Regions from separate parts of the Acidaminobacter sp. QWL-03 genome, predicted to be linked through region 1. Evidence: riboswitches for the same ligand, from Rfam matches in the RefSeq annotation. Region 1 holds a riboswitch; the other holds the start of a gene.
The links. A riboswitch is a leader RNA that binds a small molecule or an ion and turns the genes downstream of it on or off. The one in region 1 is predicted to bind cyclic di-GMP.

Region 1 (4,642 bases):
AGCGATAAAATTTCACACGAGGTGAATTTATGCACTCTAAGCTATCAGGTCAAAAAGGCAGCGCACTGGTCACCGCCATCATGGTGTTCGCGGTGCTGTCCGTCCTGGGCGTGGCCATGCTCAGCATTTCGCTCAGCGAAACGAAATTTGTCAGTCATCAGCACAACAAGGCGCAGGCTTATTACATAGCCCACTCCAGTGTGGATGCCCTCGCAACCTATATCATCAAAAATCCGGGCGGATTGACAGATCAGCAGCTTAATGATTATGTCACCGTTCTCAAGGGCGGGGTCACCGCTTCGGAAAGCGACTTTCTCGGGGGCAGCTACACACTGAGCACCGCTGCGGAGAATACTCACCACCTCAGACTGAGCTCTGTCGGAACTTACAGGAACGTCAGCCAGAAGGTCAGCCTGCTGGTGGAGCAGCGGGGCCTGTTTGACAATGCGATTTACGCCCACCGAAGCCTGACGCTGTGGAGCGGCGCCAAGGTCTATGGCGGCGACGTCCAGTATGGAGAGACCATCTTCATGGGCAACAATACCGAGGTCATTGACGGCATAGTCCGTGAGGGGGAGCTGGAGTATCCGGAAAATGAATTTCCTGACACGCCGCCGGCGGATCCTTTGGTGCCGGATGTGCCCATGATCCCTGGGGATCTGTCAGTGGAGAACAACGATACACTCACCATGACGGAGGAACAGCTGGCTTTGGAATACGACAACATCTCTATTAAGAGCCGCGGGACCCTTGTCATTGATACCGGGTCTGACCCCAATGGCGTCAAAAAACTGGTCGTCAGCAATATGGTGGTCGATGGCACTTTCAGGATCATCGGCAGTGGCCGGCTGCTGCTTTACGTTCGGGACGAGGTGCGGTTCAGAGGGTTCAATGACAATACGCCGGAAAGTCTGATTGTCTATATTGGGGATTACAATGCCACAGACAACCCGAGCGGATCCAAGGGCTATATTGAGCTCAAGACTGGGAATTCGATCTTTAACGGCTATATAATGGGCATCCATGCGGTGATCGACGTCACCGCCAACCTGGTGTATACCGGCGCGATTATTTCCGACACGGTTAAGGTCGCCTCCAACGCGGAGGTTTACTACGACAAGGATAAGGCGGCGCTGATCAATCCGCTGGACATCAGTTTGCCACCTCTGGGCTTTAAGGCCGGCCCATGGTCGGACTAAGGCGAAAGGGGAGGATGGGATGATCAGGGAAATGAATAGAAAGAAAAACAGATTGAAAAACACCCAGGGGTTTACTTTAATAGAGATGATTGTGGCTCTGGCAATCATCGGCATCATGGCAGTTTCGTTTTTGACGGTTTTTTCTTCGACGTATGCCCATATCTTTTCTGCGGGGAGGCGGTCGGATGCCATTTACAGCACGGAAAAAAAGGTGGAAGCGGCCATTGCCAGCGGCACCACCGCCACCACAGACATCTTCAGCCTCGCAATAGGCGGTCGGACCGTGACGGTCAGCGGTGCGCTCGTGACGGAGCAGTCGACTTACGAAAACGGGAAGATCGTGAGTCTCAAGAGCTTTGTCCCTGTGGGCTCCGTGTTTTCGAACACCCATACCAATTCTGCAGGTCTGACCCTTGAGATCTATGCCAATGAGCTGGAGATCATGGTCGGGACTTATTATCAGCTGGAGGCGAATAAGCCGGTTACCTGGACCTCCAGCTTGCCGTCGGTGGCCTCGGTTGATACCACGGGGCGCATCACGGGAAACAGCGTTGGCACCGCGACGATCACAGCGACAAACGGCTCAGATACGAGAACCTGCCTCGTGCGCATTGTAAACAAGGTGACGCTGGCCTATGTCAAAGGCGGGCAGTATGTGCGCTATGGCGGCGTAGATTACATCAAACTGACCGGAGAAAACGGCCGGGTGATGTCTCTGAGCGCGCCTCTGATGGGCCAGTCTTGGAGCTACGACAACGCTATGCCGAGCAAAGGCGAGCTGGAGGGCGGCGTCTGGACAGACGCGCTGCGATCCATGAGCGGCATTGATTACTGGACCAAGACGAAGCGGGATGATGATAAGGAAAGTAAGCCGATTGTCGTTTATATCAAAAGTAACGGCAGCTTCGATGAAGTGAACTCCAAAAATGCTGTCAGAGGACTAAAGCTGGGTACCTCATTGAATCCGGACCTGATGATTACCTCGGGGACGGGGAGCGCGGGATCGCCTTATATTCTGGCGGATCCGACGACTTAGGTCTTGCAGGTGAGGTTCAGCCAAAAATCAGAAGCGGGAAGGAGGCAGCAAGGGATGGACAATAAAAGAAATGGTGCGGGTTTTAGTAATGCAGGTCTGACCCCGCCTGTTGAAAAAAACGATATAGTAGGTCAGCGGCTGCGCCAATTGACCCCGCCTGTCACACCGTCTGTCAAAAACACCGCAGGTCTGACCCTGATTGAGCTGCTGGTGGCCATGGGCATCCTGGGAATCGTCCTGACGGTCTGTTTTTCGTTTTTATTCTTCGGATACCGGTCCTTTGGAACGGGCAGCGCGCAGTTCAACATCCAGTCGGACATTCGGATCGTGATGGAAACCGTCAAGAATGAGGTTCGCTACGCGAGCGAATTTCAGGTGATTCCCGTCAGCGAAGTGCCGTCCACGGTAACGGACGGGTACAAATATATTTACGCTGAGGGCAATGCCCTCAAATTCAAATCCAGTGCCGGCGCCTCAGAGCGGCTGCAGGGGCTGTTGTTTAGCAGCGGTCCGGTGTTTACCCTCAGTGCCAGCGGCGGGAATTTTATACTGACGGTCACCCTCGAGGGCGTGTACAGGGATCAGGATTATGAGACTTCCACGGATGTGCTCATCCAGAATCTTGAAGTCAGTACCGCCGGGAGCGATAACGCGATTCGATATAAATAAAGATAAAAAAATGCTGCCGATGGTGAGTGAAGTGACCATCGGCAGGTTTTTAAGGGTTATTTAATGATATTCATTCTCAATGAACAGATTCCAACACTGTGATTCCGGGTATCAATAGGCCTTCAGAGGAGTTGAGCTGCAGCTGCATTTGGACGCTTTGGCTGCAGGGATCCAGTGGCGTAACCGGCTGATCATTTCAAGTTTGGGGATGAGGTTATGCCAAAATCTATGGAGCGTTTACTGTGGCTGCAGTTGATTGGGATTGCGGCGTTTAATAAGGTGGACTACCTGATGACTCTTGAAGCGCTGGAACGGGGTTTCAAGGAGGCCAATCCGTTTTTGGCGCCCATGGTGGGGACTTTCGAATTTCCGCTGGTGAAGCTGCTTCTCGTGCCGCTTTTGCTGCTGCTCCTGTGGCAGCTGCGTCATAAGATTGGGCGGTCCTTGGTGACGCTGGCCTGGGTGCCGTTCGTGGCGTATTCGTCAGTGGTGCTGTATCACCGGAGTCTGTTGTTTTGATCTTGAGCTGAATGTTATAAGACTGCGGATGCTTTGATCATCGGCAGTCTTTTTGTTTTTGGGGGATTCCTCAGTGTATTGGGTATTTACGGGATGTAATTGGTGAAAGGCAGCAACTGCACGTTTAAAAATCTGCAGCACTAAGAAAGGGATTGTCTCATGAAAAAAAGAAAATTTCTGCTCTTTGCTATGCTGATTGCGAATTTGCTGTTTTTGGTGATGAATTTTTTTCTGCTGAACAGTCAGCGTGTTTATTATGTCGGTCAGATTGTGTCCATTGAGCAGGGCCAAGGGGAGACCATCTTTGAAATTTCTCCCATGGCGAGCGAGCGTTATTTCATTAAGTCTGTCAAAGCGGACCACATTATCAGGTATGATAACAGCAACATTTCCGGGATCAGTGATCCGCTCAAGGAATCGAGAAAATTGAGATTGGGTGAGATGAGCGAGATGGTCAGTGCCTTGAAGGTTGGGGACCCGCTGATTGTCCGGATTGAGGATTATGATCCGGATCAAACCAGTTATGACGTCAGCGAGATTGTGTTTGATTTGACAGTGGAGTGATTTTTGAGAGAGCAAAGCTTCTGATGCCGATGGTCATTTCCAGACCATCGGCATGTTTTTTTGAACCATTGGGACGGACGTAACTTATGAATTGTGTCTGAATTGTAGTGAGTGTCTGGCACCAATTCAAAACCTGTCCGCGTCACTAAATCAATTTTTGTCCGCGTCACCAATTCAAATCCTGTCCGCGTCACCAAACTATACTACCCATATAAAAAATGTGATATGATAGGGATGGCATTAAAACAAACGACAACTCTGTCGAAAAACAAAAATCTCACAAAGCAGGTGATGTCCTTGTCTAATCTTCTTTTAAACAGCACGCGAAAGCTTTTGGAAACTCTGAACGCAGATGCACTCCTGTCTTTTAAGCCTGAAAACCGCCGCTATTTTTCAGGGTTTACCGGCACCAGCGGATACGTTCTAATTCTTCCGAAGACCCAGTGGTTCATCACGGATTTCAGATATACAGAGCAAGCCAAAGCGCAATGCCCTGACTTTGAAGTCCAGCTCCACAATGCAGAGCGGCCCCTTGAAGCCGTTTTGAAGGAAGCTGGCATCCAAAAATTGGCCTTTGAAGATAACTATGTGACTTATCAGTTTTACAAAAATCTGTCAGACAAACTGCCGGAGGTCACCTTGATCCCCGCAGGCG
Region 2 (4,642 bases), 1.7 Mb from region 1:
AAACTTGGCATGATGCCGACAACCCTACCGGACCAACCGCTTCTTATCCTGGATCTGTCAAATTCAAAGTCGTTGTCACCAACACCGGCAACGTCGCTCTCACTGACATCGTCGTCACGGATTCAGATTTCACCTTCACCGGTGTTGCTTCTTCACTCGCAGCAGGCGCTGTAGATACCAGCGATATCCTGACTGTTCCATCTATTCTTGGGCAGCACAGTAATACCGCTACTGTCAATGCGGAACACGAAGAAGAAGCTATCACACCTGACTCCGATATGGCGCACTACATCACTTATGAAACCCACAGACCATCCATCGACATCGAAAAATACGTCTCTGTCGATGGCGGCGAAACTTGGCATGATGCCGACAACCCTACCGGACCAACCATTCGCCTTCCAGGCACTGTCAGATTCAAAGTCATAGTTACAAACACTGGCAATGTTGACCTCACGAACATTGTCGTCACGGACCCCGACTTTGAATTCACAGGCATTGTGACTTCCCTTGAAGCTGGCGACCAAGACGAAAGCAATGTCATCGCAGTCCCTGCCGAAAGGTATCAACACAGCAACACAGCCACAGTTAACGCGAAGTACAATGAAATGGCCGTCACCCCAGACTCCGACATGGCACACTACTATGGCGATTATGAGCGCCGCGACGACAACGACCCAGACATCTCCATCAAAAAATATGTTTCTGTCGATGGCGGCGAAACCTGGGATGATGCAGAAAACGCCCCAGGCCCTCGTGCTTCCTACCCTGGCACCGTCCAATTCAAAGTTGTCGTTAAAAACACTGGCGACTATCGCTTGACCGACATCGAAGTCAACGATACCGACTTCGACTTCACTGGCGTCGCATCCAGCTTGAATGTTGGCGATTCCGACACCAGCGACATCATCACTGTCTCATCAATCGATGGTCAGCACAGCAATACAGCCGATGTCGAAGGCTTCTACGGGTCACAAAAAGTCACCGACTCCGACATGGCCCACTACTTCACCAAAGATGACGACAATGAAAACGGTAAAATTAAAATCCATAAATTCATGGATGAAAACGAAAATGGCACGCAAGATGTTGGTGAGTTCCATATGCAAAACGTCACTTTCGAGCTCTACAATGCAAATAAATCCGAAATGCTCAGCAGCAAACAAACCGACAACGAAGGCAACCTCACCTTCAGCAACCTTGCATTTGGCACTTACTACCTGAAAGAAATGAGCGAATACGACATCACCACGAGCGGCTTTGATGCCGATGGTTTCATGCAAATCACCGTAAACTCCGAAGCTACCATCACCATGATCGTCGGCAATGACATTGACAGAGAACTTGAGTCAGACAATATTGTCATCGAAGAGCCAGTCCCACTCGCACTCCCTCAAACTGGCGAATTACCACCAACCTCATTCTATATTCTCGGTGCGCTTTTAATGCTCGCCGGGATGTTCCTTAAACGCTTCGAATAAATACTCGCCTCTCTTTAACCAGGTCACCTTATCCGTGGCCTGGTCTTTTTGCGCGTAAGGCTAACAGACGTGCATAAATAAATATGCCCCTGTGCGTCAGAGAGCTTGCTCTCTGACGCACAGGGGCATATTTATTTATATAGGGCGCAGCCCGCGACCAGAGCGCAGCATAGCGGGGCAATAGGCGCCAGCCGCTCTGGGGCACGTCTGTAAGCTTGAGGTCGAACTTTCGCAATAGGGCGCAGCCCTAACCGAAGCGCAGCCTTTAACCCTGCGCAACTGGGTTTGAGGCGGAGCGAGGTGCATGCCTGATAGTGTGAGATGCAAATTCAGTCCCCCTGTGCGTCAGAGAGCTTGCTCTCTGACGCATGGGGGCATATTTATTTATATAGGGCGCAGCCCGCGACCAGAGCGCAGCATAGCGGGGCAATAGACGCCAGTCTCTCTGGGACACATCTGATGATGTGGAAATTGATCATAATGTAAACGATTTTCATTATCATTTAACGCATGAACCATAGATCATTGGGTAACTATCCACTATGAAACCACTTGTACATCTCTAACATCCTCATATCACTACCCTCCCATGTTTAAATGATTATTTATTAACATTTTGGGTAACATAATACTGACAGACCAGCAAAACACAATGAACCAAACCGCATACAAGGGCAAACCTGCCGAAAGGCAGGGGCGCAAAGCCCTGGGCCTAAAGTTAAACTATGGTCGTCCGGCTGCTATGTACAACCACTCTGTTGTCATGGCGGTCTTTTTATTTTTCCAGAACCATTTCCTTCGAGTTCACAACACAGAGATAAACAATGCAAAGGAGCGAGGTGAGTTTTATGAAACGTCCATCAAGATTATTGGCAATGCTGTTAGCGGTGATTCTCATCCTACCAACCATGATGTTTCCATCCATCGCTGCGGGCGGCAGTTATTCCGTAAACTGGGCTGCTGCTGATCCTGCACTCAATAACAAAAGTTACGCACCCACCTATCCGAAATGGGAGCCATCTGACGTTGACTATCCAGTCGTCGGCAGGGAGAATGATCCTTTGCCTGATGCAGTGGCCTACGGCCCGACAAATGCAAGTTCTGACTTTGACGCTGTAGAATCGTTGATGCCTAAGAGTCTTGCACTTGGTCAAATTGTCCCATTTGAAGTCGTCATCTCGGTGTCAGGGAGCACCGCCCCGGAAAATGGCACCATCGTCATTGAACCTTACTGGCTCACTAAGACTACCAATGGCGCTGATTTTGGCTTTGACCCTGACTATGGTGTCATTGGCGCCTTTGTAGATTATGGCGATGTCGGCACCACCGATCCAGGCGGGAACGCGACCGTATCTTCCCTGGAATGGAGTGTCACTAACACCGGAACTAACAACGAACAAATAGTAGGCGAAGTTACTATCACAGGACTGGATGACGGTGATAAGGTCGTCGTTGAACTCTGGGTCGTTCTGAAAAAAGATATCCCAGAAAAAGTCAATGGCAATATCCAAACCGGCATGGGAGATGCTTATACCTCAGATTCATCCCTTGAGGTTATTAACACAGGCAACCAAACCGTTCCTCTTCTCCAAGCCGGTGATTTCTTCACAGAGGATGCCGACCTCTCCATCATAAAATCTGACAGCCCTGATCCGGTTGTCGTCGGCAGCGACCTCTCCTACAGTATTACCGTCACAAACAATTCTCCTGATACCGTCGCGAACAGCATCCTCGTTACAGACACTTTGGACGCCAATGTCACCTTCGTCAGCGCTTCCGACAGTGGCATGCATAGCGCAGGCATTGTCACATGGCCTGAGTTCTCATTGGTTCCAGGTGAATCCAAAGTCCTCACTGTTAATGTCACAGTCGACCCAGAAGCACCTGTCAATAACTTCCCAGGAACTTCTGCCGATGGTCGCGGCGGCATCTCCTCTCCACCCGCAGGCAGCTTCGACCTCCTCAACAAAGTTGAGGTCTCCGCGATTACAGACGATCCTGAAGTCAGCAACAATGTTTATTTCGAACCGACCAACGTGCTGATTCAGGAAAATCCATCCCTCAACATTACAAAAACCGCAGACAAATCCAGCTTTTCACAGGTTGGCGAAGTGATTAATTACACGTTTGAAGTTGAAAATACTGGCAATATACCTCTCACCGGCGTGACAGTCACAGATGCCAAAATTGGCACACTGACTGGTCCAATTCTTGACACAGGAGAAGCTGGCAAACTCGACGTTGGTGAAACCTGGACCTACACCGGTTCCTATACAGTCACTCAAGAGGATATTGATGCCGGTTCCGTCTACAACATCGCTTACGCGGATTCTGACCAAACCGACCGCGACAGCGACGACGAAACAGTCCCTTCTTCACAGGGCCCTGCCCTTGATATCACAAAAACTGCTGCAGAGTCCGACTATGACGCCGTTGGTGATGTCATTCATTACACCATCGAAGTTGAAAACATCGGCAACGTCACGCTCACTGGTGTCACAGTATCTGACCCACTCCTGACCGGCACTTTGTCCGGCCCTACCGGAGACATTGGTCAGCAAGGCAAGCTGGACGTAGGTGAAGTTTGGACCTATACCGGCACTTACACCATAACTCAGGCAGATCTGGAATTTGGCCGTGTCGACAACACCGCTACAGCAGACTCTGACCAAACTGGCCCAGATACTGACAGCGAAACTGTCCCTGCAGTTCAAACTCCAGCTCTCAACATCACAAAAACCGCAGCTGAAGCAAACTTTGACGCGGTTGGAGACGTTATTCACTACACCATCACCGTTGATAACACGGGCAACGTCGCTTTAACCGGCATAGTGGTGTCTGACCCACTTCTTGGTACCCTCACCGGACCTACTGGTGATGCGAACCAGAATGGCAAACTCGACGTCGACGAAACCTGGACCTACACTGGTGCCTACACCGTAGATCAGGACGACCTCGACTTCGGCCGAATTGACAACACCGCCACAGCAGACTCCGACCAAACCGGTCCTGACACGGACAGCGAAACTGTTCCGGCAGTTAAAAATCCAGCACTCAACATCACAAAAACCGCAACTGAAAAGAGCTTCAACGCAGTCGGAAATATCATCCACTACACCATCACCGTGGAGAATACCGGCAATGTGACACTCACTGGTGTG

Region 2: another riboswitch for cyclic di-GMP. It lies ahead of AC4PHM_RS12025 (DUF7507 domain-containing protein); the one in region 1 lies ahead of AC4PHM_RS04010 (DUF5658 family protein).

What each region holds. Positions count from the first base shown of each region.
Region 1 covers NZ_CM178752.1:891,189-895,830, reverse strand. The annotation lists gene AC4PHM_RS04025 (PilX N-terminal domain-containing pilus assembly protein) at 30-1,199, shown strand; gene AC4PHM_RS04020 (Ig-like domain-containing protein) at 1,219-2,235, shown strand; gene AC4PHM_RS04015 (PilW family protein) at 2,290-2,904, shown strand; cyclic di-GMP riboswitch class II at 3,020-3,102, shown strand; gene AC4PHM_RS04010 (DUF5658 family protein) at 3,121-3,423, shown strand; gene AC4PHM_RS04005 (hypothetical protein) at 3,583-3,987, shown strand; gene AC4PHM_RS04000 (aminopeptidase P family protein) at 4,285-4,642, shown strand, end outside.
Region 2 covers NZ_CM178752.1:2,564,157-2,568,798, forward strand. The annotation lists gene AC4PHM_RS12020 (SdrD B-like domain-containing protein) at 1-1,481, shown strand, start outside; cyclic di-GMP riboswitch class I at 2,145-2,226, shown strand; gene AC4PHM_RS12025 (DUF7507 domain-containing protein) at 2,330-4,642, shown strand, end outside.